DNA from 4 places in the Alloyangia pacifica genome. Region 2 is predicted to be linked to each of the others. Evidence: riboswitches for the same ligand, from Rfam matches in the RefSeq annotation. Region 2 holds a riboswitch; each other region holds the start of a gene.
What was found. A riboswitch is a leader RNA that binds a small molecule or an ion and turns the genes downstream of it on or off. The one in region 2 is predicted to bind cobalamin.
Positions count from the first base shown of each region.

Region 1 (7,004 bases), on a different replicon from region 2:
GCTCGTCACCGGGCTCCTCGTTCTGCGCGGCTACGCCCCCTGGCCGCTGCTGCGCGGCTTTCTCGGGCGCTTTCGCTGGAGCACGGGGCTCTTCGTGCTGCTCATCGGCATCTCGACCGGCATGGGCATCGGGCTGCTGGCGCAGGAGCGCGGGCTGCGCCGCGGCACGGCACAGGCGGCGGACAAGTTCGATGTCATCGTCGCAGCGCCGGGCAGCGAGCTGACTGCCCTCTTCGCCTCGGTCTTCCTGCAGCCCTCGGACATGGGGCTGGTTTCGGGCACCGCCTACGCCGAGATCGCCGGTCACCCGCAGGTCTCCATCGCCGCGCCGCTGGCGTTCGGAGACAGCTACGGCAGCGCGCCGGTGGTCGGCACCACTGCGGACTTCCTGCGCCATCTTTCCGAGGACCGGATTGAGGGGCGGCTCTGGGAGGATCACGCCGAGGCGGTGATCGGCGCGCTGATGCCGCTGGAGATCGGCGCAGGCTTCACCCCCGCGCATGGCACCGGAGACGCCGCCGATCCCGAGGCGCATGGCGGCAGCCACCAGGCGGTAGGGGCAGAGGACCATGATGGAGACACTCTCCACGACGAGGCCCACGACCATGGCGCAGCGATCACCGTGGTCGGCCGCATGGCGCCCACCGGCACGCCCTGGGATCGGGCGATCCTGATCCCGGTCGAATACGTCTGGGAGATTCACGGGCTCGCCAACGGCCACGCGCCGGACAATGAGGCCCGGATCGGCGCGCCTTTCGATCCCGAGTATTTTCCCGGCACCCCCGCCGTGGTGGTGCGAGCGCAGGAGCTCTGGGCCAATTACGCGCTGCGTTCCGAGTTCACCCGGGACGGCGAAACCATGGCCTTCTTCCCCGGCGCGGTGCTTTCGCGGCTCTACCGAGTGATGGGCGACGTGCGCCAGGCGATGTCGGTGATGGCGCTGGTCACACAGGGGCTGGTGGCGGCGAGCGTGCTCACCGGGCTCTTCATCCTCACCCGCCTCTTCCGCCGCCAGATCGCGCTGCTGCGCGCGCTCGGCGCGCCCCGGCGCTTCGTCTTCGCCACGGTCTGGGCCTTCTGCGCGGTGCTGCTGCTCGCGGGGGCGCTGCTCGGACTGGCGGTTGGCTGGGGCGCGGCGGAGCTGCTGTCGCGCGTGCTGAGCGCCCGCACCGACATCGCGATCTCGGCCCTGCCGGGCTGGACCGAGCTGCACCTGCTGGCCGGCTTCGTCTCGCTCGCCCTGCTGCTGTCCCTGCTGCCCGCCGCCGTGGTGCTGCGCCAGCCGCTCCTGGACGGGCTGCGGAGCTGAGCCCGCGCGCCTCAAGGTGTCCGACCGTTTCTGATCATTGCGCGCCGCGCGGCGAGTCGCTATGCCGTCCCTGCTTCGGTTCCGGGCGGCTTGCTGCCCGGTGAATAGGGAATGCGGTGCGGGCGGCCTGCCCAACTCCGTGACTGCCCCCGCAACTGTAGGCGGAGAGCGACGCCGGACCTAAGTCACTGCCTTTCGGGGCGGGAAGACCCGGCCAAGCGATGACCCGCGAGTCAGGAGACCTGCCGAAGCCGATCACCCAGTCCCGGCGCGGGGAGCGCCGCGGGCGACGGACCTTCCGTAGAGGTGGCATCACGCTAACCGTCTGCGGCAGGGGACTCCCTTCCGGCGACAAGAAAAGAACGGAAAAGGGACCATGAAGCCATCGCAGCGCGCAGCGCTCTTCACAGCCACCGCCCTCACCACGCTCGGCCTGACCGGCACCGCCTTCGCGCAGGAGGCCACCGACCTCGGCACGCTGACCCTCAGCGCCAATCGCGGCGAAAGCACCGAGCTTGCGCGCAGCGGCGTGACGGTGGAGGTGGTCACCAATGAAGACCTCGAGCAAAGCGGCGAGACGCTGCTCGCCGACCACCTCGCGCGGCTGTCCGGCGTCAGCGTATCGAGTAACGGCGGTATCGGCGGGCTCACCTACATGCGCATTCGCGGCCTCTCGAGCCGATATGTTGGCGTCTACATCGATGGTATCGACGTCACCGACACCTCGGCGCCTCAGATCCAATACGACTTCGGCACCTTGACCACCGGCGGCATCAGTCGCATCGAGGTGCTGAAGGGCTCGCAATCGGCGCTCTACGGCTCCGAGGCGATCGGCGGCGTGGTGAACATCACCACCAACCGCGCCACCGAGGAAGGGCTAAGCCAGAGCGTCGAAGCCGAATACGGCAGCTATGACACCCGCAAGCTGGGCTACAACCTCAGCTACCTTGGCACGCGCGGCAGTTTCGCCTCGTCGCTGAGTTACATCAAGACCGACGGCTATTCCGCCGCCGACGAAGACGACGGCAACGACGAGGCCGACGGTCACGAGGCCACCCGTCTTAGCTTCTCGGGCGACTACGCGCTGACCGACACGGTGACCCTGGGCGGCGCGGCCTTCTGGGAAAAAAGCAGCCACGATTACGACGAGTTCGGCCCGATGGACGGCGTCACGCACGACGAGAAGGTTGAGGGCGAGCAATACGGCGCGCGGGCTTTCGCGCGCGTGGAAACCGGCGGCGTCAGCCACGAGTTTTCGGCGCAGGCCTTCGAGACCGACCGCACCGACACCTACGAGGGGTCGGATACTGACTATCTCGGCCAGCGCCGCGGCCTCGGCTACGAGGGCCAGACCGAACTTGGCGCCGCAACCCTCACCTTCGGCGCCGATTACATGCGCGAGGAGTTCGAGGTGCTCAGCGCATGGGGTGACAGCGAAGGCGACTACGCGACCTTCGGAATCTGGGCACAGGCCGACTGGCACCTGAGCGACAAGCTGGAACTGGTCACCGCCCTGCGCCACGACGACCACTCCGAATTCGGCGGCAAGACCACGGGCCGAATCTCGCTGGCCTACCTTCCGAACCCCGACCTCACGCTGCGTGCCAGCGTCGGCACGGGCTTTCGCGCGCCCTCTCCCTACGAGCTCTACTCAACCGGCTCAGGTAACCCGGTTCTCGAGCCCGAGACCTCGGTGAGCTACGAGCTCGGCGTCGAACAGCGCTTCGGCGCGGGCTACCTCGGCGCGGCCCTCTTCCGCACCGAGATCACCGACCTCATTGACTACAACTACCCAAATTACGTGCAGATCGACGGCACCAGCTGGACGCAGGGCGTGGAACTGACCGGCGGGGTGAACCTGTCCGAGGCGCTGTCGCTTGCCGCCGCCTACACCTGGACCGACAGCAAGGACGCGCAGACCGGCGACCGCCTGTCCCGCGTGCCGCTGCACGACCTGTCGCTGTCGCTCGACGCCGATGTGACCGATGCTTTCCGTGCCGGCCTGACGGTGCAGCATGTCTCGGGCCTCGAGGATGCCGACGAGACGCTGGACGATTACACCGTCGCCAACATGAACCTGCGCTACGCCCTGTCGGACCAAGCCGAGCTCTACCTACGGGTCGAGAACCTCTTCGACGAGGATTACCAGGTGGTGAAGGGCTACGGCACCTCGGACCGCGCCGCCTATTTCGGCGTAAGGGCGAGCTTCTGATGCTGCGGCGCGCGCTGATCCTGCTGTCCCTGCTCGCGGCTATGGGCTTCTCCCCGGCCGCCGCGCAGGAGGCCCCCGCGCGCGTCGTGTCGATGAACCTCTGCACCGACCAGCTGGCGATGCTGCTCGCGGCCCCGGGCCAGTTGCTCTCGGTCTCGAAGCTGGCCCGCGACCCGATGAGTTCGGCCATGGCCGATGCGGCGATGGCCTACCCGGTCAACCACGGCCAGGCCGAGGAGGTCTGGCTGATGCAACCGGACCTCGTGGTCGTCGGCAGCTATACGGCGCAGGCGGCGGCGCAGATGCTCGAACGGCTCGGAACTCGGGTACTGCGGATTGCCCCCGCCGCCTCGCTCGCCGACGTGCCGGCGCGGCTGCGCACGCTGGGCGAGGCGATGGGCCGGGAGGCGCGCGCCGAGGCGCTGATCACCGAATTCGAGACCCACCTCGCCGCCCTCCGCGAAAAGGTGGACCGCCGCCCCTCTGCCGCGCTCTATTACGCCAATGGCTACACCACCGGCGACCAGACGCTCGCGGGGGAGATCCTGCTCGCCGCCGGTTTCAACAATATCGCCGGGGCGCGGGGCGGCGGCCAGCTGCCTCTCGAGGCGCTGGCCATGGCCCAGCCCGAGGCGCTGATCACCGCCCGCCCCTACCCCGGCGCCTCGCGCTCGGAGGAGATCCTGATGCACCCCGTTGTCCGCCAACTGCGCGCCGCCCAAGCTGCCACCGCCAACACCGGCACCGACTGGGTCTGCGGCACACCCTTCGTGCTGCAGGCCATCGAGGAGCTCTCGGAGTTTCGCAAAACCCTCGAAACGGAGACCGAATGACCCGCGCCCTCGCGATCCTCCTGCCGCTGGTGCTGGCGCTGGCGGCGGTCTCGCTGTCGCTCGGCCCGGCGGACGTCAGCCTGCCCGAAAGCCTGCGCGCGCTGATCCTCGGCCGGGACGGCCCGTTGCCCATGGTGATGCGCGAGATCCGCCTGCCCCGGGTGCTGCTGGCGCTGATGATCGGCGGCACGCTGGGGCTGGCAGGGGCGGCGATGCAGGGCTACCTGCGCAACCCGCTGGCCGAGCCCGGATTGCTGGGCGTCTCGGCCAGCGCCGCGCTCGGGGCCGTGCTGGCGATCCAGACCGGGCTGTCGGCGGCCTTTGCGCTGGCGTTGCCGCTCAGCGCCCTGGCGGGCGCGGTGGTGGCTGTGCTGATCCTCATCGTGCTCGCCGGGCCGCGCGCAGAGACGCTGACGCTGATCCTGGCCGGGGTGGCGCTTTCGGCGGTGGCCGGGGCGCTGACCCAGCTTGTCCTGAACCTTTCGCCCAACCCCTTCGCCGCAAGCGAGATCGTCTTCTGGATGATGGGCTCGCTCGCCGACCGCTCGATGCTGCATGTCTGGCTGGCGCTGCCCTTCATGGCCCTGGGGGTGCTGCTGCTGGCCGGGGTGGGACGCGGGCTCGATGCACTGACGCTGGGCGAGGACGCCGCCTCCTCGATGGGTATTGACCTCGGGCGGCTTCGGATGCGCGTGGTCTTGGGCACCGCCTGCGTCGTCGGCGCAGGGACCGCGGTGGCGGGGGCGATCGGCTTCGTCGGGTTGGTGGTACCGCACCTGCTGCGCGGTGCCGTCGGTGGACGGCCCGGGCCGCTGCTCTGGGTGTCGGCGGCGGGCGGCGCGGCCATGCTGCTTGCCGCGGACATCGCAGTGCGGGTTGTGGCGCCGGACAGCGACCTCAAGCTCGGGGTGCTGACCGCACTGGTTGGCGCGCCCTTCTTCCTGCACCTCGTCTGGCGCAGCCGGGGGGAACGGGCATGAGCCTCCTGTCGCTTCACGATCTCTCCGTAACCTTGCGGGGGCGCAGCGTCTTCTCTGGCATCACGCTGGAGATCGGCGCCCGCGAGGTGGTCGGCCTCATCGGCCCCAACGGCGCGGGCAAGACCAGCCTGATGCGCGCCGCGCTGGGGCTGATCCCCTCGGGCGGGCGCAGCTCCCTGTCCCGGCTCACCCCGCAGCAAAGGGCCAAGGCCGTCGCCTGGATGCCGCAGGCGCGCGAAATCGCCTGGCCGGTCAAGGTCGAGGACCTCGTGGCGCTCGGTCGCCTGCCCCATGGCGATCACGCGCGCGACCCTGTCGAGGCCGCAATCGCAAAGATGGGGTTGGAGGGTCTTCGCAAGCGCCGCGCCACCAACCTCTCGGGCGGCGAGCAGGCGCGCGCGCTTCTGGCCCGGGCGCTGGCGCAGGAGACGCCGCTCTTGATGGCTGACGAGCCCACGGCGGGGCTCGACCCGGCGCATCAGATCGCCACCATGGAGGTCTTCGGCGCCCTTGCTGCCGAGGGTCACGGCGTTCTGCTCTCGCTGCACGACATCGGCTTGGCGGCGCGGCATTGCACGCGGCTGGTGATGCTGGCCGAGAGGCGGCTGCTGGCGGACGGGCCGCCGGAAGAAGTGCTGACCGACGCGTTGCTGGCGCGGGGCTTCGGCATCACCGCCTACCACGCGCAGACGCCCGACGGGCCGGTGTTCCAGCCGATGCACCGGGCGCGCTGAGCGCAGGTCTTGCCCTGCGCGCCCCGGGCGATACCTCCGGTGCAAGCACTGACCGGAGGAGCGGCGCAATGGATACCTACGAAGGCGGATGCCTCTGCGGCGCAGTCCGCATCCGGGCGGAGGGGGAGCCCTATCGGGTCGGCCTCTGCCATTGCCTCGACTGCCGCAAGCACCACGGCGCGCTGTTCTACGCCGCAGCGATGTTCCCCGAAGCCGCGGTTACCGTGACCGGGGAAACCCGAGGCTACAAGGGGCGGCATTTCTGCCCGCTCTGCGGCTCTTCGGTCTTTGCGATCGACGGGGACGAGGTGGAGCTGCATCTCGGCGCTCTGGACGCACCTGGGCAGCTGGTACCGAGTTACGAGAAATGGACAGTCCGGCGTGAGCCCTGGCTGCCGGAGCTGCCGCTCGCCCATCACTACGCGGGCAATCGCGAAGGCACCGGGCGCGGCGAGGACTAGAAGATCCGGGCGACGCATCGCCCGGATCATTCAATGGCTTCGAGCCTTCAGCTGATATCGACGCCGAGGTGCTTGGCGACGGCGAAGATGTCCTTGTCACCCCGCCCACACATGTTCATGACAATGATGTGGTCCTTGGGCAGATCGGGCGCGATCTTCATCACGTGGGCCAGCGCGTGCGACGGCTCGAGGGCCGGGATGATGCCTTCGGTCGAGCACGACAGCTGGAACGCCTCGAGCGCCTCCTTGTCGGTGATCGCGACGTATTCGGCGCGGCGGGTGTCATGCAGCCAGGCGTGTTCCGGCCCGATACCCGGATAGTCGAGACCGGCCGAGATGGAGAACCCCTCGAGGATCTGCCCGTCGTCGTCCTGCAGCAGATAGGTGCGATTGCCATGCAGCACGCCCGGGCGGCCCCCGGTGAGCGAGGCGCAATGCTCCATCTTCTCGTTGACGCCCTTGCCGCCGGCTTCGA
Region 1 covers NZ_CP022190.1:442,713-449,716, reverse strand. Annotated here, with positions in the region: gene CEW88_RS15075 (FtsX-like permease family protein) at 1-1,309, shown strand, start outside; cobalamin riboswitch at 1,369-1,573, shown strand; gene CEW88_RS15070 (TonB-dependent receptor plug domain-containing protein) at 1,686-3,521, shown strand; gene CEW88_RS15065 (ABC transporter substrate-binding protein) at 3,521-4,354, shown strand; gene CEW88_RS15060 (FecCD family ABC transporter permease) at 4,351-5,334, shown strand; gene CEW88_RS15055 (ABC transporter ATP-binding protein) at 5,331-6,068, shown strand; gene CEW88_RS15050 (GFA family protein) at 6,137-6,529, shown strand; gene trpB (tryptophan synthase subunit beta) at 6,577-7,004, opposite strand, start outside.
Region 1: another riboswitch for cobalamin. It lies ahead of CEW88_RS15070 (TonB-dependent receptor plug domain-containing protein); the one in region 2 lies ahead of CEW88_RS21575 (DUF1636 family protein).

Region 2 (7,004 bases):
CGCGGGCGGTTGGCAGGTGACCGAGGCAACCCGCCTCGCGGCCCTTCACGGCGCCGATATCGCCGTGGTGGTGACCCCCAACAACCCCGACGGGCGGCATAACGACCCCGAGACGCTCTGCGCGCTCGCGGCGCGGGTCGGGCTGCTGGTGGTGGACGAGAGTTTTGCCGATCCCGAGCCCGGGCGCTCCATCGCGCCGCGCCTCGACGGAGGCTTGCCGAACGTGATCGTGCTGCGCTCCTTCGGCAAGTTCTACGGGCTGGCCGGTCTGCGGCTGGGGTTCGCCCTGGCGCAGGGCGCGCTCGGCGACCGGCTGGCCGAGCTTGCGGGGCCCTGGCCGGTCTCGGGCCCGGCGATCGAGATCGCCTCGGCGGCGCTTGCCGACCGCCAGTGGCAGGCGGAGACCAACGCGCGCCTCACCAGGGACGCCGCGCGGCTCGACGCTCTGGCGCAGGGGACCGGCTGGGCTTTGGTCGGCGGCACGCCGCTGTTCCGCACCTACGCCGCCCCGGACGCGCTGGCAGCGCAGAACCGCCTTGCCCTGAGCCACGTCTGGACCCGCATCTTCCCCTATTCCGAGCGCTGGATCCGCCTCGGCCTGCCGCCCTCGGACCGCTGGGCACAGCTCGAGACCGCCTTTTCCGCACTCTGAGCGCTCAGAATTCGACGCCCTGCTGCGCCTTGATCCCGTCGCGGAACGGGTGCTTGACCAGCGTCATCTCGGTCACCAGGTCCGCCGCCTCGATCAGCTCGGGCTTGGCGTTGCGCCCGGTCAGGCAGACGTGGGTCATCTCCGGTTTCCGTTCGAGCAGGAAGCCGACCACCTCGTCGATATCCAGATACCCGTAGCGCAGCGCGATGTTGATCTCGTCGAGCAGCACGAAGCGCACCTCGGGATCGAGGATCTGTTCCTGCGCGATCTGCCAGCCGCGCTGCGCCGCCGCGATGTCGCGCGCGCGGTCCTGCGTCTCCCAGGTGAAGCCCTCTCCCGAGACGAAGAAGCGGCACTCATCGGCAAATTTCTCGCGGATCATCTTCGCCTCGCCGGTGACCCAGTTGCCCTTGATGAACTGCACCACGGCGCAGGGCATGCCATGGGCGATGCAGCGCAGGATCATCCCGAAGCCCGAAGACGACTTGCCTTTCCCGGCGCCGGTGTGAACGAGAATGAGGCCCTTTTCAGCGGTTTTCCCGGCCATCATCCGGTCCCGCGCAGCCTTGATTTTCTTCATCTTTTCCGCGTGGCGGGTGTTGGTCTCATCGTTCATGCTGCTCTCTCCGGTCTTGACAGGGGTCGGATTTCCGGGCGATCTGACCCCACGCTGGTGCCCGTGTAAACGGGTGAAAAGGGAATGTGCAGCCGCGAGTGATCGCGGTCAGGCACAGCCGCCCCCGCGACCGTGAACGGAAAAGGGCGCTCGGAAAGCCACTGGCCATCAGGCTGGGAAGGCAGAGCGCCTGCTGGGCCAAACGCCCTGAAGTCCGTGAGCCGGGAGACCTGCCAGCCATGACTTTTGAGACCGGACGGGGTGTGCCGGTGTCGGGGTGTTCCCATGCCCGGGATCCATTCCGCCGTTACCCCTGTGCGCCCAATGGACGAGGCGACACGAATGATGGACTGCGCGCACACGCGACAGGAGAGTGACACCGAACTGCTGGTCTGCGTGACCTGCCGCCGGGCGGGGGTGACCCCAGAGGACGCGCGGCGCCCCGGCCGGGCGCTCTTTGACCAGATCACCGCGCTCGACCGCCCCGAAGGGGTGCGGATCACCGCCACCGACTGCCTGCAGAACTGCGATTTCGGCTGCACCGTCGCGCTGCGCGGCGGGGCGGAGAAGTGGACCTATGTCTTCGCCAACGTCGACGAGGCCGCGCATCCCGAGATGCTGCTTGCAGGGGCCGCGCAATACCACGCGGCGCCCGACGGGGTGATCCCCTGGCGCCAGCGCCCCGAGCATTTCAAACGCAACTGCGTCGCCCGCATCCCCCCGCTTACCCCCGCGCCCAAGCAACAGGACCGCTGAACATGGCCGATCTTACAAAACTCCCCGTCACTGTGATCACCGGCTTTCTCGGCTCGGGCAAGACCACCCTCGTCAGCCACCTGATGCGCAACCCGGGCGGGCGGCGGCTCGCGGTGGTGGTCAACGAATTCGGCGACGTCGGCGTCGATGGCGAGATCCTGCGCGGCTGCGCGATCCCGGACTGCCCCGCCGAGAACGTGGTCGAGCTGGCCAACGGCTGCATCTGCTGCACCGTGGCCGACGATTTCATCCCCACCATCGAGGCGCTGCTGGCGCTCGAGCCGCGCCCCGACCACATCCTGATCGAGACCTCGGGCCTCGCGCTGCCGAAGCCGCTGCTGCAGGCCTTCGACTGGCCGCAGATCCGCGCCCGCATCACCGTCGACGGGGTCATCGCGCTCGCCGACGCCGAGGCGGTCGCAGCGGGCCGCTTCGCCCCCAACGTCGCGGCGGTGGACGCGCAGCGCGCCGCCGACGAGAGCCTCGATCACGAGACGCCGCTGTCGGAGGTCTTCGAGGACCAGATCGCCTGCGCCGACATCGTGCTGCTGACCAAGCCCGATCTTGCCGGCGCCGAGGGCGTGGCCCGTGCCCGCGAGGTCATCGCCGCCGAGGCGCCGCGCCCGATACCCGTGGTCGAAGTGGCAGAAGGCGTGGTCGACCCGCGGATCATCCTCGGGCTCGGCGCCGCCGCCGAGGACGACCTCGCCGCCCGGCCCAGCCACCACGACACCCCGCATGACCACGACCACGAGGAGTTCGAGTCGATCACCGTCGACCTTCCCGAACTCGCCGATCCCGCGCAGCTGGTCCGCGCCATCGAGGGGCTCGCCCGCAGCCACAACATCCTGCGGGTGAAGGGCTATGCGGCGGTCTCGGGCAAGCCGATGCGCCTGCTTGTGCAGGCCGTGGGCGTGCGGGTGCGGCACCAGTTCGACCGTATGTGGCAGCCGGGCGAGACCCGCGCCGGGCGGCTGGTGGTGATCGCCGAGCATGATGACATCCGCGAAGACGAGATCCGCGCCGCCCTGAGCCGCGCAGTGCTCGATCCGGCCCACTAGGCCGCACCGCAGATGCACGTCGTCTTCCGCGAAAGCCACGGGCTCGAGGACCTCGAGACCCCGACGGACCTGATGCAGGATCCGGCGGATCTCGTGGTGCTGTCCTTCTCCGACAGCGACCTCGGGGCCTTCGCGGAAGCCTGGCACCAGAGCGGCGGAAGCCTGCCCTCGCTGCGGCTCGCCAACCTCGCGCAGCTGCGCCATCCGCTGTCGGTCGACACCTACGTGGAGCGCACGCTTGCGGGCGCGAGGGGCATCCTCGTGCGGCTGATCGGCGGGCTGCCCTATTGGGACTACGGGCTCTTGCAGCTGCAGGCGCTGGCGCAGCGGCAGGGGATCGCCCTTGCCGTGCTGCCCGCCGACGGCCGCCCCGATCCGCGGCTCGACGAGGTCTCGACCCTGCCGCTCTCGACCCTGCGCCAGCTTGCCCGGCTCTGCGACACCGGCGGCCCCGCCGCGGCGCAGGCGGCGCTGGCACAACTGGCGCTAGCCTCGGGCCTCGGCGCGCCCCCGGTGCGCGGCGCGCGCGCCCTGCCCGAGGTGGGCCTTTGGACCCCCGAAACCGGGCCCGAACCACTTGATGAGCCGAGGAGCGCCGCCCCTCGCGCGCCCCGGCGCATTTGGAAAGAGAAGACGGGGCGACGGATTCTCCTCGTCTTCTACCGCGCCTACCTGGTGGCGGCGGACATTGCCCCCATCGCGGCACTCTTCGCGGCCTTCCGGGCCGAGGGCTGCGAGGTGGTCGGGCTCTTCGCCCCCTCGCTGAAAGCGCCCCGCGCGGCGGCGGCGCTGCAAGAGGCCGTGGCCAGGCTCTGCCCCGACGCCATCGTCAGCGCCACCGCCTTCAGCGGGCGCGGCGCGGCGGGCTCGCCGCTCGACGCCGCGGGCGTGCCGGTCTTCCAGGTGGCGCTCGCAACCTCCACCGAAGAGGCCTGGGGCGCGGCGGACCGGGGGCTTTCCCCCGCCGATCTGGCCATGCACGTGGTGCTGCCCGAGGTCGACGGGCGGCTTCTGGCCGGGGTTGTCTCGTTCAAGGCGCACGGAGAGCGAGACCCGGAGCTGCAATTCGCCCGCACCCTGCACCGCCCTCACGGACCGGGGATCGCCGCCGCCGTTGCCCGGGTCATGGGCTGGCTGCGGCTGGCGGCACAGCCGGCGGCCGAGCGCCGGGTGGCGCTGATCCTTTCGACCTACCCCGGCAAGGACTGGAACCTCGGCCACGCGGTCGGCCTCGACGCCCCGGCCTCGGCGCGGGCCATCCTCGAGGATCTGCGCGCGGCGGGATACGCGGTGCCCGAGGCGGGCGCCGATCTCGAGACGGCGCTGCAGGACCGCAGCCTGCGGCTGCCGCTGGCGGAGTACCGCGCGGCGCTGGCCCAGCTGCCGGAGCGCCTTCGGCAGCAGATCACCGCCACCTGGGGCGCGCCCGAGGCGGACGCGCAGATCGACGGCGACGCCTTCCGGGTCGCGGCGCTGGAACTTGGCCCCTGCCTCATCGCCCTGCAGCCCGAGCGCGGCACCCCGGCGGCGCGCGCGGGCGAGTACCACGATCTCGCGCGGGTGCCGCGCCATGCCTATGTCGCTTTCTACCTCTGGCTGCAGCGCCGCGCCGACGCGCTGGTGCATATCGGCGCCCATGGCACGCTGGAATGGCTGCCCGGCAAGGCGGTCGCCCTCTCCGAGACCTGCTGGCCGCAGGTGCTGACCGGCGCGCTGCCGGTGCTCTATCCGTTCATCGTCAACGATCCGGGCGAGGCGGGACAGGCCAAGCGGCGCATCGGCGCGCTCACCCTCGGCCATCTGCCGCCGCCGCTCGCCGCGAGCGAGATCCCCGACCGGCTGACCCACCTGGAAAGCCTGCTCGACGAGTTCTCCACCGCCGACGGGCTCGACCCGCGCCGCCGCGACCGACTGCAGGCCGACATCCGCGCCGAGGCCCGCGCCCGCGGCGTCGAGGCCGACCTGGGGCTCGGCGAGGCCGCCTCCACCGCCGAGGCGATCACCCGCATCGACCGCTTCGTCTGTGACATCAAGGAAAGCCGCTTTGGCGCCGGGTTGCACGTCTGGGGCCGCCCGCCACCGGGCTGCACCGAGCCGGAGATCCTTGCCTCGGCGCAGGCCGAACGGGCCGCGCTCATCGCCGCGCTCGATGGTCGGCGGATCGAGGCGGGGCCCTCGGGGTCGCCCTGGCGCGGGCGGCGCGACGTGCTGCCGAGCGGGCGCAACCTCTACACCACCGACCCGCGCGCGGTGCCGAGCCGCGCCGCCCATGCGCAGGGGGTGAAGCTGGCCGAAGAGCTGATGCGCCGCCACCTGCAGGATCACGGTGACTGGCCGCGCGGGCTGGTCGTCGATCTCTGGGGGTCGGCCACCATGCGCACCGCCGGCGAGGAATTCGCCATGGCGCTGCACCTCTTGGGCGTGCGGCCGGTCTGGGACGAGGGCTCGGCGCGGGTCAGCGGCCTCGAGGTGCTGCCGATCGCCGAGCTCGACCGCCCGCGCATCGACGTCACGCTGCGGGTCTCCGGGCTGTTCCGCGATGTCTTCCCCACGCTCTCGGGGCTCTTCGCGACGGCGGTCGCCGCGCTGGCGGCGCGCGACGAGGCGCCGGAGTGGAACCCCTATGCCGGGACCGCGCCGGGCGCGCGGGTCTACGGCCCGGCGCCGGGCAGCTTCGGGCTGGGCATGGGGGCGGCATTGGACAGCTACGATCAGGAGGCCCGACGCACCGCCGGGGAGGCCTGGCTCGCCGCCTCGTCCTGGGCGCTGGACGGGGCACTGGACGGCGCGGGCGCGACCCGCGACGCGGCCGGGATTCGCGCCCGCGTCGCGCAGGCCGAGGCCTTCGTGCACCTTCAGGATCTGCCCGAGACCGACCTGCTGCTTGCCGCCGACTACGCCGCGCATGAGGCGGGCTTTGCCGCCGCACAGGCCACGACCGGCGGGCAGGCCGCGCTCTACCATCTCGACAGCACCGACCCCGCGCGCCCCCGCGCCCGCGCCCTGCCCGAAGAGATCGCCCGCGTGGTGCAGGCCCGCGCCGCCAACCCGCGCTGGATCGCCGGAATGCGCGCCCATGGCTTCCGCGGCGCCGCCGAGATGGCCGCGACGCTCGAGCACATGGCCGCCTTCGCGCATCTGGCAGGGGCGGTCGGCGGGCATCTGTTCGACCTCTATCATGCGGCGACGCTCGGCGATCCCGAAACCGAGGCCTTCCTGCGCGGCGCCAACCCCGGCGCCCATACGGCGATGCTCGAACGCTTCCGCGCACTGCGCGAGGCCGGGCTCTGGGACAGCCGCCGGAACTCGGTGATCGCCGCGCTGGAGGACGGGTCGTGAGCGCCCCGCTGGTCAAGGGCTGGTGCCCCGGCGCGCACCGCCCGATGCTCTCGGGCGACGGGCTGGTGGTGCGGGTGCGCCCGTTCCGCGCCGAGCTGAGCGACGCGCAGGCGCTGGCGCTTTGCGATCTCGCGCGGACCCATGGCAACGGCACGCTGGAGCTGACCTCCCGCGCCAACCTGCAGATCCGCGGGGTGCCCGAGGCCGCCTTCCCCGCGCTGCTGGAGGGTTTGGAGGCGCTCGGGCTGATCGACGCCGACCCGGCGGTCGAGGCGCGGCGCAATATCCTCATGCCCGCGGGCTGGCGCGCGGGCGATCTGACCGACCGGCTTCACGCGGCGCTGCTGCAGACCCTGCCCGCGCTGCCGCCCTTGCCCGCCAAGATGGGCTTTGCGCTCGACACCGGGCCGCAGGGGCAGCTTGCCTCGGGGTCTGCCGATTTCCGCTTCGAGCTGGACCCGGCGGGGGCGCTGCTGCTGCGCGCCGACGGGGCGGCGACGGGGCGCGCGGTTTCGGAAGCGGGCGCGATGGACGCCCTTGCCGAGCTGGCCCGCTGGTTCGTCGCCACCGGCGGCCCCGA
Region 2 covers NZ_CP022192.1:21,504-28,507, forward strand. Annotated here, with positions in the region: gene cobD (threonine-phosphate decarboxylase CobD) at 1-652, shown strand, start outside; gene cobO (cob(I)yrinic acid a,c-diamide adenosyltransferase) at 657-1,268, opposite strand; cobalamin riboswitch at 1,307-1,520, shown strand; gene CEW88_RS21575 (DUF1636 family protein) at 1,611-2,024, shown strand; gene cobW (cobalamin biosynthesis protein CobW) at 2,027-3,085, shown strand; gene cobN (cobaltochelatase subunit CobN) at 3,098-6,424, shown strand; gene CEW88_RS21590 (cobalamin biosynthesis protein CobG) at 6,421-7,004, shown strand, end outside.

Region 3 (7,004 bases), on a different replicon from region 2:
GAATGCCATCGCCTGGTTCAGATCGTGCAGTGCGACGACGACCCGCGTGCCCAGTTCGGGCAGCAGGCGCATCAGGTCAAGCTGATGCCGGATGTCGAGATGGTTGGTCGGCTCGTCCATGAGCAGCTCGCGCGGCTGCTGTGCCAGCGCCCTGGCGATCTGGATGCGCTGGCGCTCTCCGCCGGACAGCGTGGCCCAGGACTGCTCCGCGTTGCGCGTCATGCCGGTTCGCTCCAACGCATCCAGCACGATCTCTTCGTCGCGCGCGCTCCAGGGGCCCAACGCGCCTCGGTGTGGCAGCCTGCCAAGGGCGACAACGTCGCGCGCGGTCAGCCCGACATCGGTCGTCGCGTGCTGCTCTACCAGCGCAAGCCGCCGCGCGATCTCGGAACGACGTATCTTCTCGATTGGCCGCTGGTCGACGAGGACCGCGCCGCCGCTGCCGCGGCGGACCCCGGCCAGCAGGCGCAGCAGGCTCGATTTGCCCGAGCCGTTAGGCCCCACCAGGCCGAGGACACCTTGGTCGGGCACGCGCAGGGTCACGGCCTTGACGATTGTCGCGCCACCTGAAGACCAAGAGATATTTTCGCTCCGAAGGCTCACTGTCGTCCCCGCGAACGCCACAGCAGGACGGCAAAGGCCGGGGCGCCGAAGAGCGCCGTGATCACCCCGATCGGCAAGACCTGTCCCGGCAGCACGAGGCGCGACAGCACGTCAGCCAACACCATGAAGGCCGCGCCCGCAAGGGCCGAGCCGAGGATGAGCCGCCCGTGCGCCGGACCAACGAAGAAGCGGGTCGCATGCGGGATGACCAGCCCGACGAAGCCCACGGCCCCGACGATGCTGACAACGCAGGCAGTGAGCAGCGCGGTAAGTCCCAGAAGCTCGACGCGCACACGCGCGACATCAACCCCGAGCGAGGCCGCCGCATCCTCGCCGAAGGCGAAGGCATCGAGCGCCCGCGCCCGGTAGAGGCAGACAGACAGCCCCACGAGCAACACGGGCAGGGCCAGGCCGGCATCTGGCCAGCGCACACCGCCAAGGCTGCCAAGCAGCCAGAACATGATGCCACGGGTCTGCTCGGCGCTGGCCGAGGAGGTGACGATGAAGGAGGTGGCGGCATTGAACAGCTGCGAGCCGGCGATGCCGGCAAGGATGACCCTCTCGGCACCGCGGCCCGCGCCGAAAGACAGCACCGCCACAAAGCCGAAGGCGAGGAGCGCCCCCGCCATGGCCCCTGCCGAAACCGTGACGGCCCCGGCACCGAGCGCGAGTACGATGACCAGCACCGCGCCGGTCGAAGCGCCGGCCGAAATCCCCAGCAGGTAGGGTTCGGCGAGCGGGTTGCGCAGCAGCGCCTGCAGCACCACGCCGCAGATCGCCAGGGAGGCTCCGGCGCACATGGCGACCACCGCCCGGCTCAGCCGGTAGTGCCAGACGATCCCGTCGCGGATCGGATCGACCGCAAGGTCGAGCCCGAAGAGTCGGTTGGCCAGCGTAGACAGGGCCTCGCGCGGGGTCACGCTGATCTCGCCGAAGAGAACCGCGCAGCAGGTCGCGAGGGTGAGGGCGACGCCACCGGCAAGCACGAAGGACCCCAGCCCCGTCAGAGGGCCGGAGCGGGTCCGGCGCGAAACGCTCACCGCGTAAGACCGATGTCTTTCAGGCCCGTCGAAAGGACCTCGACCCCGTCGACGGCCCGAAGCGTCGGGTTCATCGAATGCGCGGGCATCTCGATCAGATGTCCCGCACGCACTGCGCGCAGCTGGCTGGCAACCGGATCGCTTTCCAGAAACGCGCGTTTCGCCGCCACGTCGTCGCCGGGGAGGTTGCGCCGCTCCATGGTGCCAAGCACGATCACATCCGGATCGAGCTCTGAAATCGTCTCCCAGCCAACCAGCGGCCATTCCTCGTCCGAGGTGATCACGTTGCGCACCCCCAGAGCTTCGGAAATCCATGCCGGCGCCCCGAACCGCCCGGCCACATAGGCTTCGCCGGCGATCTCGGGCGACGAGAACCAGTAGAGCACCGAGACGTCCCTTGCCTGCAGCGCTGCCGCACCCGCCGTGGCCGCCTCGATCCGGGCGGCATTGGCAGCAACCAGGTCAGCCCCCCGCGCCGGCACGCCGAAGATCTGGGCCAGTTCGGTGATCTCGCGGTTCAGCAGATCGTCGCTCCAGGCCTGCGCGCGGACGCCGTCGCCGCTGCCGGCACTGAAGTCGCTCTTGGCGCATTCCGCAGGCGAGACATAGGTGCTGATGCCGAAATCGTCGAACTGCGCGAAGGTGCCAACCCGGGCCTGATCCGGGGCGATGTCGTTGATCCACTGCGCCGCGACGAAATCGGGGCGGGTCTTCAGCACGGCCTCGAAACCGGGCGAGTTGTCGGCGATGCGCGGCACGGCTTGCCCCGCGTAGGCCAGCGGCGCTGGCAGCGGCGCGAGCCAGATGGCGGTCCCGACGATATGCTCGGCGAGGCCGAGCGAGAGCAAAATCTCCGTCGTGCCTTGGCCGATCGAGACCACGCGCTCGGGCGGCTTGGCATAGGTCGTCACACGGTCGCAGTTGGGGATCTGCAACGGGTAGTCGGTCGATTCTGCAAATGTCGTTTCAGGAATGGGCAGCAAGGCGCAGCACAGCAGCGCAAGGCCGCGGAGGCGGCCCGAGGTTGTAAGAAACATCCGTATCCTTTCCCGGACACCCCGTCCGGTCGGTTGCGCAGGTGACGCCCCCGCGGGATCGCGGGGCCGGAACGGCAGGTCTCCTGACTTGCGGCCATGGTCCCGAAACCGCCTTCCCGCGCCATTTGGCCCAGTGGCTTCGCCCGGTAAGGGCGGGTGGCTCGGAACGGACGCTTACAGTTGCGGGGGCAGTCCCGGAGTCCGCGGCCCAAGGCCGCGTCACCGGGTTCCCTTTTCATCCCGGATGGGAACCGTTCGCGGCGAACCTCGGGGCGGCGCCGTGCTTTGTCAAGTTGCCATGCTCCCATCGGCCCGGCGTATCGGGGTCGCCCTGCATCCCGGCCGGGCAGTGAAGCGAAAGCCCCCGGTCGGCGGTCTTTGCCACCAGCGCCGGATCGTGGCTGACCAGCATGATGGCGCAGCCGTCGCGTTCGGCGGTGTCCACAAGCAGGCCGATGACCTCTGCCTGGGTGATCGGATCAAGACGCGAGGTCGGCTCATCGGCAAAGATGAAGGCCGGGCGCACCAGCAGCAGGCGCAGGATCGCCAGTCGCTGCAACTCCCCGCCCGAAACCTCGCTCGGCTTGCGACCCAGCAGCACCGGGGCAAGGCCGAGGCGCTCCATGTGGTGCTCGATCTGCCGCGGGTCCTGCCCATGCAGCCGCGCCACATCGCTCAGCGTGCGCTGAAGGCTCTGGTGCCGCGGAAAGGCCGCGACGGGATCCTGATACAGCTTCTGGTAGGCGCTCGCCCGCGATGCCGTGCGGGTGACGCGCCCGGCGGAGGGGCGGTGCAGCCCGAGCAGCACATCCCCCAGCGTCGATTTCCCACAGCCCGAGGGCCCGGTGATCCCGAAGATCTGCCCCGCGGCGATATCCAGCGACACATCACGGAAAAGCTCTCGGTCGCCGCGAGTCGCGGCGAGCCCCGCGGTTCGCACCACGCTGCTGCCCGCGGGCGCGGGCGCGCGCTTTTGCCATGTCTCGGGGTCTGCCGCGATCAGCCGGGCGGTGTAGTCGGAGGTTGGCGCGGCAAGGACATCGGCGGTGGGGCCGGACTCGACCACGCGGCCCTTGCGCAATACGACGATCTGACCGCCGACCCGCCGCGCCAGCGCAAGATCGTGGGTAATGACGATCAGCCCGCCGCCGCTGCCCACCTCCGCCATCAGCATCTCGGCCACATCGTCGCGGCGCGCGGCATCAAGCCCCTTGGTCGGCTCATCGGCGATGACGATCTGCGCACCCCCGGCCCGCGCCGCGGCGATGGCGACACGCTGCGCCATGCCGCCGGAGAGTTCATGTGGCAGTTTTGCTCCGGCACCCTGAAGCCCCAGCGCTGCCAGATCGTCACCGGCGCGGGTGCGAGCCTCGGCGGGGCTCAGGCCGCGCACCAGTTGATGCGCCTCGGCGACCTGCCGCGCGGCGGGCATTAACGGGTCCAGCGACAGCCACGGCTCCTGCGGCAGCACCGCGATCTGCCGCCCCCAGAGGCCGCGGAACTCGCGCGGCCGCGCGGCGCTGATCCGTCGCCCACCGATGTCGACCTCGCCCCGCGCCGAGAGGCTCTCGGGCAGCGTGCCCATGATTGCCTGCGCAAACAGGCTCTTGCCCGAGCCGGTCTCGCCGAGGATCACCAGCGGCACCCCCGGCTCCAGCGTGATCGACAGCGGCTCGACAAGCTGCGTGCCGCCGTCGTGGATGCAGATGTCCTTTGCGCTCAGAAGGGTCATGTCTCGCGGCTCCCGGCCAGAAGGGTGAGGCCCAGCAGCAGGCCGAAGGTGGCACTCACCGGCGCGAGCAGCGCATGCGGCGCCTCCTGCCAGTATGGCATGAGCTCGACCATCATCAGGCCAAGCTCGGGCGTCGGCGCGCGCATGCCGACGCTGACAAAGCCGAGCGCGGCGATGCCCATGATGGCCGTCGCCATGCCGAAGGCCCCCGCCGTCAGCATCATCGGGGCGATCTCCGGCCAGAGGTGGCGGCGGAAGACGTAGACCGGACCGAAGCCCAGAAGCCGGGTCGCCTGCACCGCCGGAGAGGCCAGCGTGTCGCGCACCGCGGCGCGGGTGAGGCGGAAGAACTCGACCCAGAGCACCAGCGACAGGCCCAGCCAGAAGCCGGTGGCGGTCGAGGGCATGATCGCCAGCACGATGAGCACCAGCAACAGGCCGGGCAGCGCCAGCAGCGCATCGGCGAGCGTGGTCAGCACGCGGTCGGTCCAGCCGCCCCGCGCCGCGGCGAGCGTGCCCAGCGTCAGGCCCAAGGCCCCGGCGGTGGCAACCGCCGCCAGAGCGATCAGCGGCGAGAGCCGCAGCGCATGGGCCAGACGGTGATAGATCGATCGGCCCAGATGGTCATAGCCCAAGGGCGCGCCCGCCTCGGGGCCGGCCAATGCCTTGAGCAGGGATTGAGCGAAGGGATCGCCCGGCACCAGCACCGGGCCGAGGATGGCGAAGGCCAGCGCCAGCGCCACCAGCGCGGCGCCAAGGCTGCGCGCCCAGGCAAAGCCCGTGCGAGCTGCGGGACGATGCGCGATGCTCGTCATGCCAGCCCCCTCGGGTCGAGTGTGCGGGTCACGGCATCGACACCGGCGTTCACCAGCACGAAGCCCAGCCCCAGCACCAGGGCGGTGGCCTGCACCATCGGCACGTCGCGGGCAAAGATCGCATGCACCAGCGCGTGGCCGATGCCGGGCCAGCCGAAGACCGACTCGACAATGACCACGCCCTCGACCAGCGTGACAAATTGCAGCCCAAGGTAGGTCACCAGCGGCACCGCGACGTTGCGCAGCCCGTGGCGCAACAGCACCTGGCGGCGCGACAGCCCCTTCCACTCGGCAAAGCGCCAGAACGGCATGGCAGCGATGCGCGCCATGGCATCGCGGGCGATCCGCGCGTTCACCGCGGCAAGGCCAAGCGCGAGGGTGACGGTCGGCAGGATGAAATGCCGCGCCGCGCCATGTCCAGCGGCGGGCAGAAGGCCGAGCCCGACCGACAGCAGCAGGATCAGCACCAGCGCCAGCAGGAACTGCGGCACCGCCCGCAGCCCCGTCGAGAGCACCAGCAGCCCCCGGTCGAGCAGGCCGCCGGGCCGCAGCCCGGCGAGGATGCCGAGCGGCGGGCCGATCAGCAGCGACAGCGCCAGCGCCGCAACGGCAAGCTGCAGCGAGGCGCCAAGCTGGTGGACCACCTCGTCCATCACCGGCGCGCCCGAGACCAGCGAGTTGCCGAAGTCCAGCCGGGCCAGATCGCCAAGCCAGCGCAGCAGCGCCGGAAGCGCCGGCCCGTCGAGCGCCAGCTCCTCGCGCACCGCATCGGCGGCGGCGGCGTCGACATTGTCATATCCGTAGCGGTGCGACGCGATGCGCCAGGCCATGTCGCCGGGCAACGCGCGCATCATGGCGAATGTGGCGGTGCCGATCAGCACCGCAACGAGTCCCGCCTGGATGATCCGCGAGACCAGAGACTTCATTCGGTCCGCTCCAGATCCTGCAGGCCAAAGCTGCGCTCGTAGGGATCGATGGTGACGCCGCGAAGATCGGTCGCTGCCGCAAGCGTCTGCTGGTACCACGCGATCGGGATCACCGGCAGCTCGCCTTGCAGGATCTCGGCGGCATGGGTGCGGTCCGCGTCATCGCCGTCGCCGCGCGCGATGCCCGAGACCAGCTCCACGAACTCCGGGTTGTCCCAATTCATCGCGCCCCAATCGCCGCTCGGCGCGAAGTCGGACATGACCGTGCCGATGGGATCGGGGATCAGCGAGAAGTTCCGCGCGATCAGGCCCAGATCGAGCGAACCGTCCTGATGCCCTGCGGGGATCTCCGAGGAGTTGGTGGAATTGATCGTCAGCGCGACGCCGATCTGCCGGAACTGCTGTTCGAGCACCGCTGAGACCAGCGGCAGCTCGGGACGGTCGGGATAGGTGGTCAGCGTCAGGGCAAAACGCGCGCCGTTCTTGGCCAGAATACCATCGGATCCGGCGCGCCACCCCAGCCCCTCGAGCAGCGCCTTGGCGGCCTCGGGATCGTAGCCCAAGGGTTCTACGCTGTCGCTGTGCCAGGCCGAGACCGACGGCGGGAAGAGCTGGTCGGCGCCCTCGGGATAGCGCAGCACGGCCTTGGCGATGCCGTCGCGGTCGATGGCGAGGCTCAGCGCCCTGCGCGCCTCGGGCGTGTTCAGGAAGGGGTGACCTGCGTTGACCTTCAGCAGCAGCGTGCGCGGGATCGCAACCGAATGCACCTCGACCGCGTCCGACATCCCCAGGCGCGCCACCGAGGCGGGATCGAGGCCGAACACGAAATTCGCATCGCCCGACTGCGCCAT
Region 3 covers NZ_CP022190.1:95,093-102,096, reverse strand. Annotated here, with positions in the region: gene CEW88_RS13480 (ABC transporter ATP-binding protein) at 1-543, opposite strand, end outside; gene CEW88_RS13475 (FecCD family ABC transporter permease) at 600-1,610, opposite strand; gene CEW88_RS24815 (ABC transporter substrate-binding protein) at 1,640-2,680, opposite strand; cobalamin riboswitch at 2,737-2,951, opposite strand; gene CEW88_RS13470 (ABC transporter ATP-binding protein) at 2,916-4,412, opposite strand; gene CEW88_RS13465 (ABC transporter permease) at 4,409-5,227, opposite strand; gene CEW88_RS13460 (ABC transporter permease) at 5,224-6,153, opposite strand; gene CEW88_RS13455 (ABC transporter substrate-binding protein) at 6,150-7,004, opposite strand, start outside.
Region 3: another riboswitch for cobalamin. It lies ahead of CEW88_RS24815 (ABC transporter substrate-binding protein); the one in region 2 lies ahead of CEW88_RS21575 (DUF1636 family protein).

Region 4 (7,004 bases), on a different replicon from region 2:
CTGCACCGGCTCAAGGCACGGGCGGGTCAGGGCTGACACCTACCACGGCGATGCGCGGGCTCCGCCATCTTTAAAAAAAGGGGCTCTGACCCCGGCCTGCGGCTCTCTTCGGGATACGTCTGCCAGGACGCAAGGGCGGCGGCTTTCCGTTCTGAGCTGGATGGCAAAAAGGCCCGCACATCTGTCACGTGCGGGCCTTTCCTCAACTTCCGCGCGGCCTCACTTCAGGTCGAAGCGGTCTGCGTTCATCACCTTGGTCCAGGCCTTGGCGAAGTCGGCAACGAACTTGCCAGCGTTGTCGTCCTGGGCATAGACCTCGGCGTAGGCGCGCAGGATCGAGTTCGAGCCGAACACCAGGTCCATCCGCGTCGCGGTCCATTTGACCTCTCTGGTCTTGCGATCGCGGATCTCGTAAAGGCCGCCGCTCACGGGCACCCAAGTGTAGCCCATGTCCACGAGGTTGACGAAGACGTCATTGGTCAGCGCGCCCTCTCGGTCGGTGAAGACGCCGTGCTTGGTGCCGCCGTGGTTGGTGCCCATGGCCCGCATGCCGCCGAAGAGCACCACCATCTCGGGGGCGGTCAGCCCCATGAGCTGTGCGCGGTCGAGCATCAGCTCCTCGGCCGAGACCGCGTAGTCCTGCTTGAGCCAGTTGCGGAAGCCATCGGCCAGCGGCTCGAGCGGATCGAAGCTGCCTGCGTCGGTCATCTCGTCGGTGGCGTCACCGCGGCCCGGTGCAAAGGGCAATTCCAGCTCCACGCCCGCGGACTTGGCTGCCCGCTCGACCCCGAGGTTGCCTGCCAGCACGATCACGTCGGCGATCGAGGCGCCGGTCTCGGCGGCGATCGGCTCGAGCGCCGACAGCACACGGGCCAGGCGGTCGGGCTCGTTGCCCTCCCAGTCCTTCTGCGGGGCAAGACGGATGCGCGCGCCATTGGCGCCGCCGCGCATGTCCGAGCCGCGGAAGGTGCGGGCGCTGTCCCAGGCGGTGGAGATCATCTCGGCATCCGTGAGCCCGGCAGCCGCGATCTTCGCCCTTACCGCGGCCACGTCGTAACCTGTGGCACCTGCGGGGATCGGGTCCTGCCAGATGAGATCCTCGGCTGGCACGTCGGGGCCGATGTAGCGCGCTTTCGGCCCGAGATCGCGGTGGGTCAGCTTGAACCAGGCGCGGGCGAAGGTGTCCGCGAAATACTCCGGATCGGCCATGAACTTCTGGCAGATCGCGTTGTAGATCGGGTCGACCTTCATCGCCATGTCGGCATCGGTCATGATCGGCATGCATTTGATCGAGGGATCCTCGACGTCGGCGGGCATGTCCTCTGGCCTGATGTCCACCGGCATCCACTGCCAGGCCCCGGCGGGGGATTTCTTCAGCTCCCACTCGTGGCCGAAGAGCATGTCGAACCAGCCCATGTCCCACTGGGTGGGATTGGAGGTCCAGGCGCCTTCGATGCCCGACACCATCGTGTCGCGGCCGATGCCACGGCCCTTGGTGTTCATCCAGCCGATGCCCTGGTACTCGGGGCCGGCATCCTCGGGGTCGGGACTGAGGTTCTCCGCAAGGCCGTTGCCGTGGCACTTGCCGATGGTATGGCCGCCGGCGGTGAGCGCCGCGGTTTCCTCGTCGTCCATCGCCATGCGCTTGAACGTCTCACGGACCTGCTCGGCGGTCTTCTGCGGGTCGGGCTGGCCGTTCACGCCTTCGGGGTTCACGTAGATCAGGCCCATTTGCACCGCGGCGAGCGGGTTCTCCATGGTCGCCGGATCTGCCACGTCGCCGTAGCGGCCATCTGACGGCGCGAGCCATTCCTTCTCGGCCCCCCAGTAGACGTCCTTTTCCGGGTGCCAGATGTCCTCGCGGCCAAAGGCGAAGCCGAAGGTCTTCAGGCCCGCGACCTCATAGGCGATGGTCCCCGAGAGGATCATCAGGTCGGCCCAGGAAATCTTGTTGCCGTACTTCTTCTTGATCGGCCACAGCAGGCGGCGGCCCTTGTCGGTGTTGACGTTGTCGGGCCAGCTGTTAAGCGGCGCGAAGCGCTGGTTGCCGGTGCCAGCCCCGCCACGGCCGTCGGCGAGGCGGTAAGACCCAGCGGCGTGCCAGGCGACGCGGGCGAACATGCCGACGTAGGAGCCCCAGTCGGCGGGCCACCACTCCTGGCTGTCCTTCATCAGGGCGCGCAGGTCGTCCTTCAGCGCTTCCACGTCGAGCGATTTCAGCTCTTCACGGTAGTCGAAGTCCGGCCCCATCGGGTTGGTCTTGAAATCGTGCTGGCTCAGAATGTCGAGGTTCAGGCTCTTGGGCCACCAGCTGGTGACCGAGGTTCCGCTCTCGGTCAGACCGCCGTGCATCACCGGGCATTTCCCCCCGGTATCGACGTCGTTTCCGTCCATGTCAGTTCTCCCATAGGATGAGCATCCTTGCGCGGGACAAGGCAGGGCAGCGGGCGAAAACGCGGGCCGTTGGTCCGGCCGGTGCCGCCGCCCAAGTCCCTCCTGCATCGGCAGTCTAACCAGAGGGCGCGGCTGGGTCAGGTGATTCGTAGCCGCTGACTTTGCGCCTGCGGCGGTCCGTCGCGCTCCGAAAGAGGATTTTGAAATCTCACAAATTCATCCCGGTCTCCCAGGGCCGGGGCAGCACTCTCTGCTCCGAAAAACCGCAGCGCCAGTCTCGGCGGGCACGGACGTCGGGGCGGAGCCGCCGCCCCGTGAGGTCGAGGCTCAGACCTTCGCGAGTGCCTCGGCGATGGCCTCCATCCGCCCTGCCCGCTCGGGCAGCAGCGGCAGCAGCGCGGCGAGCAGCAGGCGGGCCTTGGCGGCGCTGAGATCACCGGACAGGATCGCCCCGGCCTCGACCATCGTCACGCCGCCGCTGTCGGCGCCGTAGATGGCCCGGGTCCGCCCCTCGGGACAGCGGGTGGCAAGGATCACCGGGATGCCCGCCGCGACGAGCTTGCGGCAGACCTCGGCAAAGCCCTTGGGGGCATTGCCGCGCCCGAAGGCCTCGATGACCACGCCCGAGACGCCGTTCGAGGCACACCACTCCAAGTAGCGCGGCGTGCTGCCGAGCCCGAGCGCGATAAGCTCGACGTTCGGGTCCAGCGACGGCGCGTCGATCACCTCGCGCGGGCGCGCAGGGCGCGTGTAGAGATGCACCTCGCCCTCGTCGATCTCGCCCAGCTTGCCATGGCCGTTCGAGCGGAAGGTGTCCACGCGCGAGCTGTGCACCTTGCTGACGTAGCGCGCGCCGTGGATTTCGCCCTCGAAGACGATGACCGCACCCACGCCGGCCAGATCCGGCGCCGCCGCGCAGAGCAGCGCGTCGTGCATGTTGCGCGGCCCGTCGGTGTCGGCCTGGCCCGCGTGGCGCTGTGCGCCGGTGAAGACCACTGGCTTGTCGGACCTGACCAGCAGCCGCGCGAGAAAGGCGCTCTCCTCCATGGTATCGGTACCATGGGTGACGACGACGCCATCCACCCCGGGCTCGGCCAGTCGGGCGTCGATGTGGCGACAGAGCTTGTGAATCGTCTCGAGCGTCAGCGCGTTGCTGCCCGCGGCCTCGATGTTGTCGACCTCGACGGTGATCCCGGGCAGTGGTGCGTGCAGGCTTTCGAGCAGCCTGTCGCCGCTCAGCCCGGCGGTGACCGCGCCGCCCTCGGTCTTGGCATAGGAGGCAATTGTGCCACCGGTGGCGACGAGAACGATATGGGACATGCGGACCTCCTGCAGGGCTGAACTGACGGTGCGTGATGTCTGCATATGCGCGCGGGCGGGCGAAAGCCAGATCGCTTGGCGGCGCGCGCCTATCAGGAAGCTTGCGGAGGAAGGGAGGATGCGGCGGCCCCAAGGGAGGAGGAGAAGGGCCGCCGCCGATTTCCGGGGCTGAGGGAGGAGGAGAAACACCCCGAAAAAATCCTTGAACGCGTTGCCGCGTCGACAGGGGCACATTTAGGGGCCCTCCCTGGCCCGGGCAACGCACATTCCTGCAGGGCCGAGTTGTCGAGAATGCATGGCCCGCGCAACCCCTTGCAAAGGCCGCTCCAAGGGTGTCCACCGTGGCCGACTTGCTGCACACAGAGGCTGAAAAATTTTTTGAAGTCGGGCTCGCACAACAGGATATTGACGCATGACCTGCATCCTGTTCTAGATATAGTTGCTTTTCGGTTCATCGAGTCGGGCGACGGCCCGGCGCGGCGCTAAGAGGGAAACCGGTGTAACACCGGTGCTGCCCCCGCAACTGTAAGCGGCGAGTGAAGGCCCAATGAGCCACTGGGACATCCCGGGAAGGCGCGGCCGGACCCACGACCCGCCAAGCCAGGAGACCTGCCGAAGGCCTGACAGAATGACCACGAACGGAGGGTTCGGGGCGTGCGAGGACCGCGTCAGGCACAAGGCCTGCGCGGTGACGCGTCCCCGCCTTCGCAGCTGAGGACGCAAGAGCATGATCACCGTCTATTCGAAACCCGCCTGCGTGCAGTGCACTGCCACCACCCGCGCGCTCGATGCCAAGGGGCTGGACTACAACGTGATCGACCTCACCGAGGACGACGCGGCCATGTCGCTGGTCACCGAGCTCGGCTACCGCCAGGCCCCCGTCGTGACCTTTGGCGAAGACCACTGGTCGGGCTTCCGTCCGGACCTGATCGCCCGCCTCGCGAGCTGATCGCGGCGGGATCGGCAACAAGGGATCGACCATGTCGGGGCTCGTCTTCTTCTCCTCTGCCAGCGGCAACACCGCGCGCTTCGTCGCCAGCCTCGGCCGGGCGGCGCTGCGCATCCCGGTGTCGCCCAAGGAACTGACGCCCGATCCGCGCGATCCCTTTGTGCTGATCTGCCCGACCTATGCCGACGGCGAAGGCCGCGGCGCGGTGCCGAAGCAGGTGATCCGCTTTCTCAACGACCCGTCCCGCCGCGCGCTGCTGCGCGGCGTGATCGCCAGCGGCAATCGCAACTTCGGCGAGACCTTCGCGCTCGCGGGCCGCGTCATCGCGCAAAAATGCAATGTCCCCCTGCTCTACTCGTTTGAGCTGGCGGGAACGACCAAGGATTTCGCCCGCGTCAACGACGGGCTCGACGCTTTCTGGGGGACCCCATGCTTGACCGCCTGAACGAGACGCTGGACTACCACGCGCTCAACGCCATGCTGAACCTCTACGATGCGGACGGCAACATCCGCTTCGAGGCCGACCGGATGGCGGCGCGGCAGTATTTCCTTCAGCACGTGAACCAGAACACCGTGTTCTTCCACTCGCTGACGGAAAAGCTCGGCTACCTCGTCGAGGAAGGCTATTACGAGGCGGAGGTGCTCGAGCAATACCCGCCCGCCTTCCTGCAGAAGATCTGGGACGCGGCCTTTGCCAAGAAGTTCCGCTTCCCGACCTTTCTCGGCGCGTTCAAGTATTACACCTCCTACACGCTGAAGACGCGTGACGGGAAACGCTTCCTCGAGCGCTACGAGGACCGCGTCGTCATGGTGGCGCTGGCGTTGGCACGCGGCGACGAGGCGCTGGCGATGTCGTTCATGGAAGAGATGCTCTCGGGCCGCTTCCAGCCCGCCACGCCGACCTTCCTCAACGCCGGTAAGAAGAGCCGGGGCGAGCTGATCTCCTGCTTCCTGCTGCGCATCGAAGACAACATGGAAAGCATCGGCCGGGCGATCAACTCGTCGCTGCAGCTGTCCAAGCGCGGCGGCGGCGTCGCCCTGATGCTGACCAACATCCGCGAGGCCGGCGCGCCGATCAAGGGCATCGAGAACCAGTCCTCGGGCGTCATCCCTGTGATGAAGCTGCTCGAAGACAGCTTCTCCTATGCCAACCAGCTGGGTGCGCGTCAGGGCGCGGGCGCGGTCTATCTGAACGCGCACCACCCCGACATCCTCAAGTTCCTCGACACCAAGCGCGAGAACGCCGATGAGAAGATCCGCATCAAGACGCTCAGCCTTGGCGTGGTGATCCCCGACGTGACCTTCGAGCTCGCCAAGCGCAACGAGCCGATGTATCTCTTCTCGCCGCATGACGTGCAGAAGGTCTACGGCGTGCCCTTCTCCGAAATCTCGGTCACCGAGAAATACGAGGAGATGGTCGAGGACAAGCGCATCCGCAAGACCAAGATCAACGCCCGCGCCTTCTTCCAGACGCTGGCCGAGATCCAGTTCGAGAGCGGCTATCCCTACATCATGTTCGAGGACACGGTGAACGAAGCCAACCCGGTCGACGGGCGCATCACCATGTCGAACCTCTGCTCGGAGATCCTGCAGGTGGCCGAGGCGTCGGAGTTCAACGACGACCTGAGCTACTCGAAGCTGGGCACCGACATTTCGTGCAACCTCGGCTCGATGAACATCGCCAAGACCATGGACGGCCCGGACTTCGGCGCCTCGATCGAGACCGCGATCCGCGCGCTCACCGCCGTGTCGGAAATGTCGGCGATCGACAGCGTGCCTTCGATCCGCCGCGGCAACGACGAGAGCCGCGCGATCGGTCTCGGCCAGATGAACCTGCATGGCTACCTTGCCCGCGAGCACGTGCATTACGGCTCCGACGAGGGCGTCGAGTTCACCTCGGTCTATTTCGCCGCCGTGGCCTATCACGCCCTACGCGCCTCCTGCGCCATGGCGCGTGAAAAAGGCATGACCTTCAAGGGCTTCGAGAAGTCGAAATATGCCGACGGCAGCTTCTTCGAGAAATACGTCACGCGCGACTGGCTGCCCGAGAGCGAAACCGTCAGCAAGCTCTTCGACGGCATCATCCTGCCCACGCGTTCGGATTGGGACGCGCTGAAGGCCGACGTGATGGAGCACGGGCTCTACAACCGGAACCTGCAGGCGGTGCCGCCGACCGGCTCGATCAGCTACATCAACAACTCGACCTCCTCGATCCACCCGATCGTGTCGAAGATCGAGATCCGCAAGGAAGGCAAGATCGGCCGCGTCTACTACCCGGCTGCCTTCATGAACAACGAGAACCTCGAGTACTACCGCGACGCCTACGAGATCGGCCCGGAAA
Region 4 covers NZ_CP022190.1:885,259-892,262, reverse strand. Annotated here, with positions in the region: gene CEW88_RS17090 (FadR/GntR family transcriptional regulator) at 1-36, shown strand, start outside; gene katG (catalase/peroxidase HPI) at 220-2,394, opposite strand; gene CEW88_RS17080 (asparaginase) at 2,722-3,714, opposite strand; cobalamin riboswitch at 4,145-4,345, shown strand; gene nrdH (glutaredoxin-like protein NrdH) at 4,442-4,663, shown strand; gene nrdI (class Ib ribonucleoside-diphosphate reductase assembly flavoprotein NrdI) at 4,695-5,108, shown strand; gene nrdE (class 1b ribonucleoside-diphosphate reductase subunit alpha) at 5,093-7,004, shown strand, end outside.
Region 4: another riboswitch for cobalamin. It lies ahead of nrdH (glutaredoxin-like protein NrdH); the one in region 2 lies ahead of CEW88_RS21575 (DUF1636 family protein).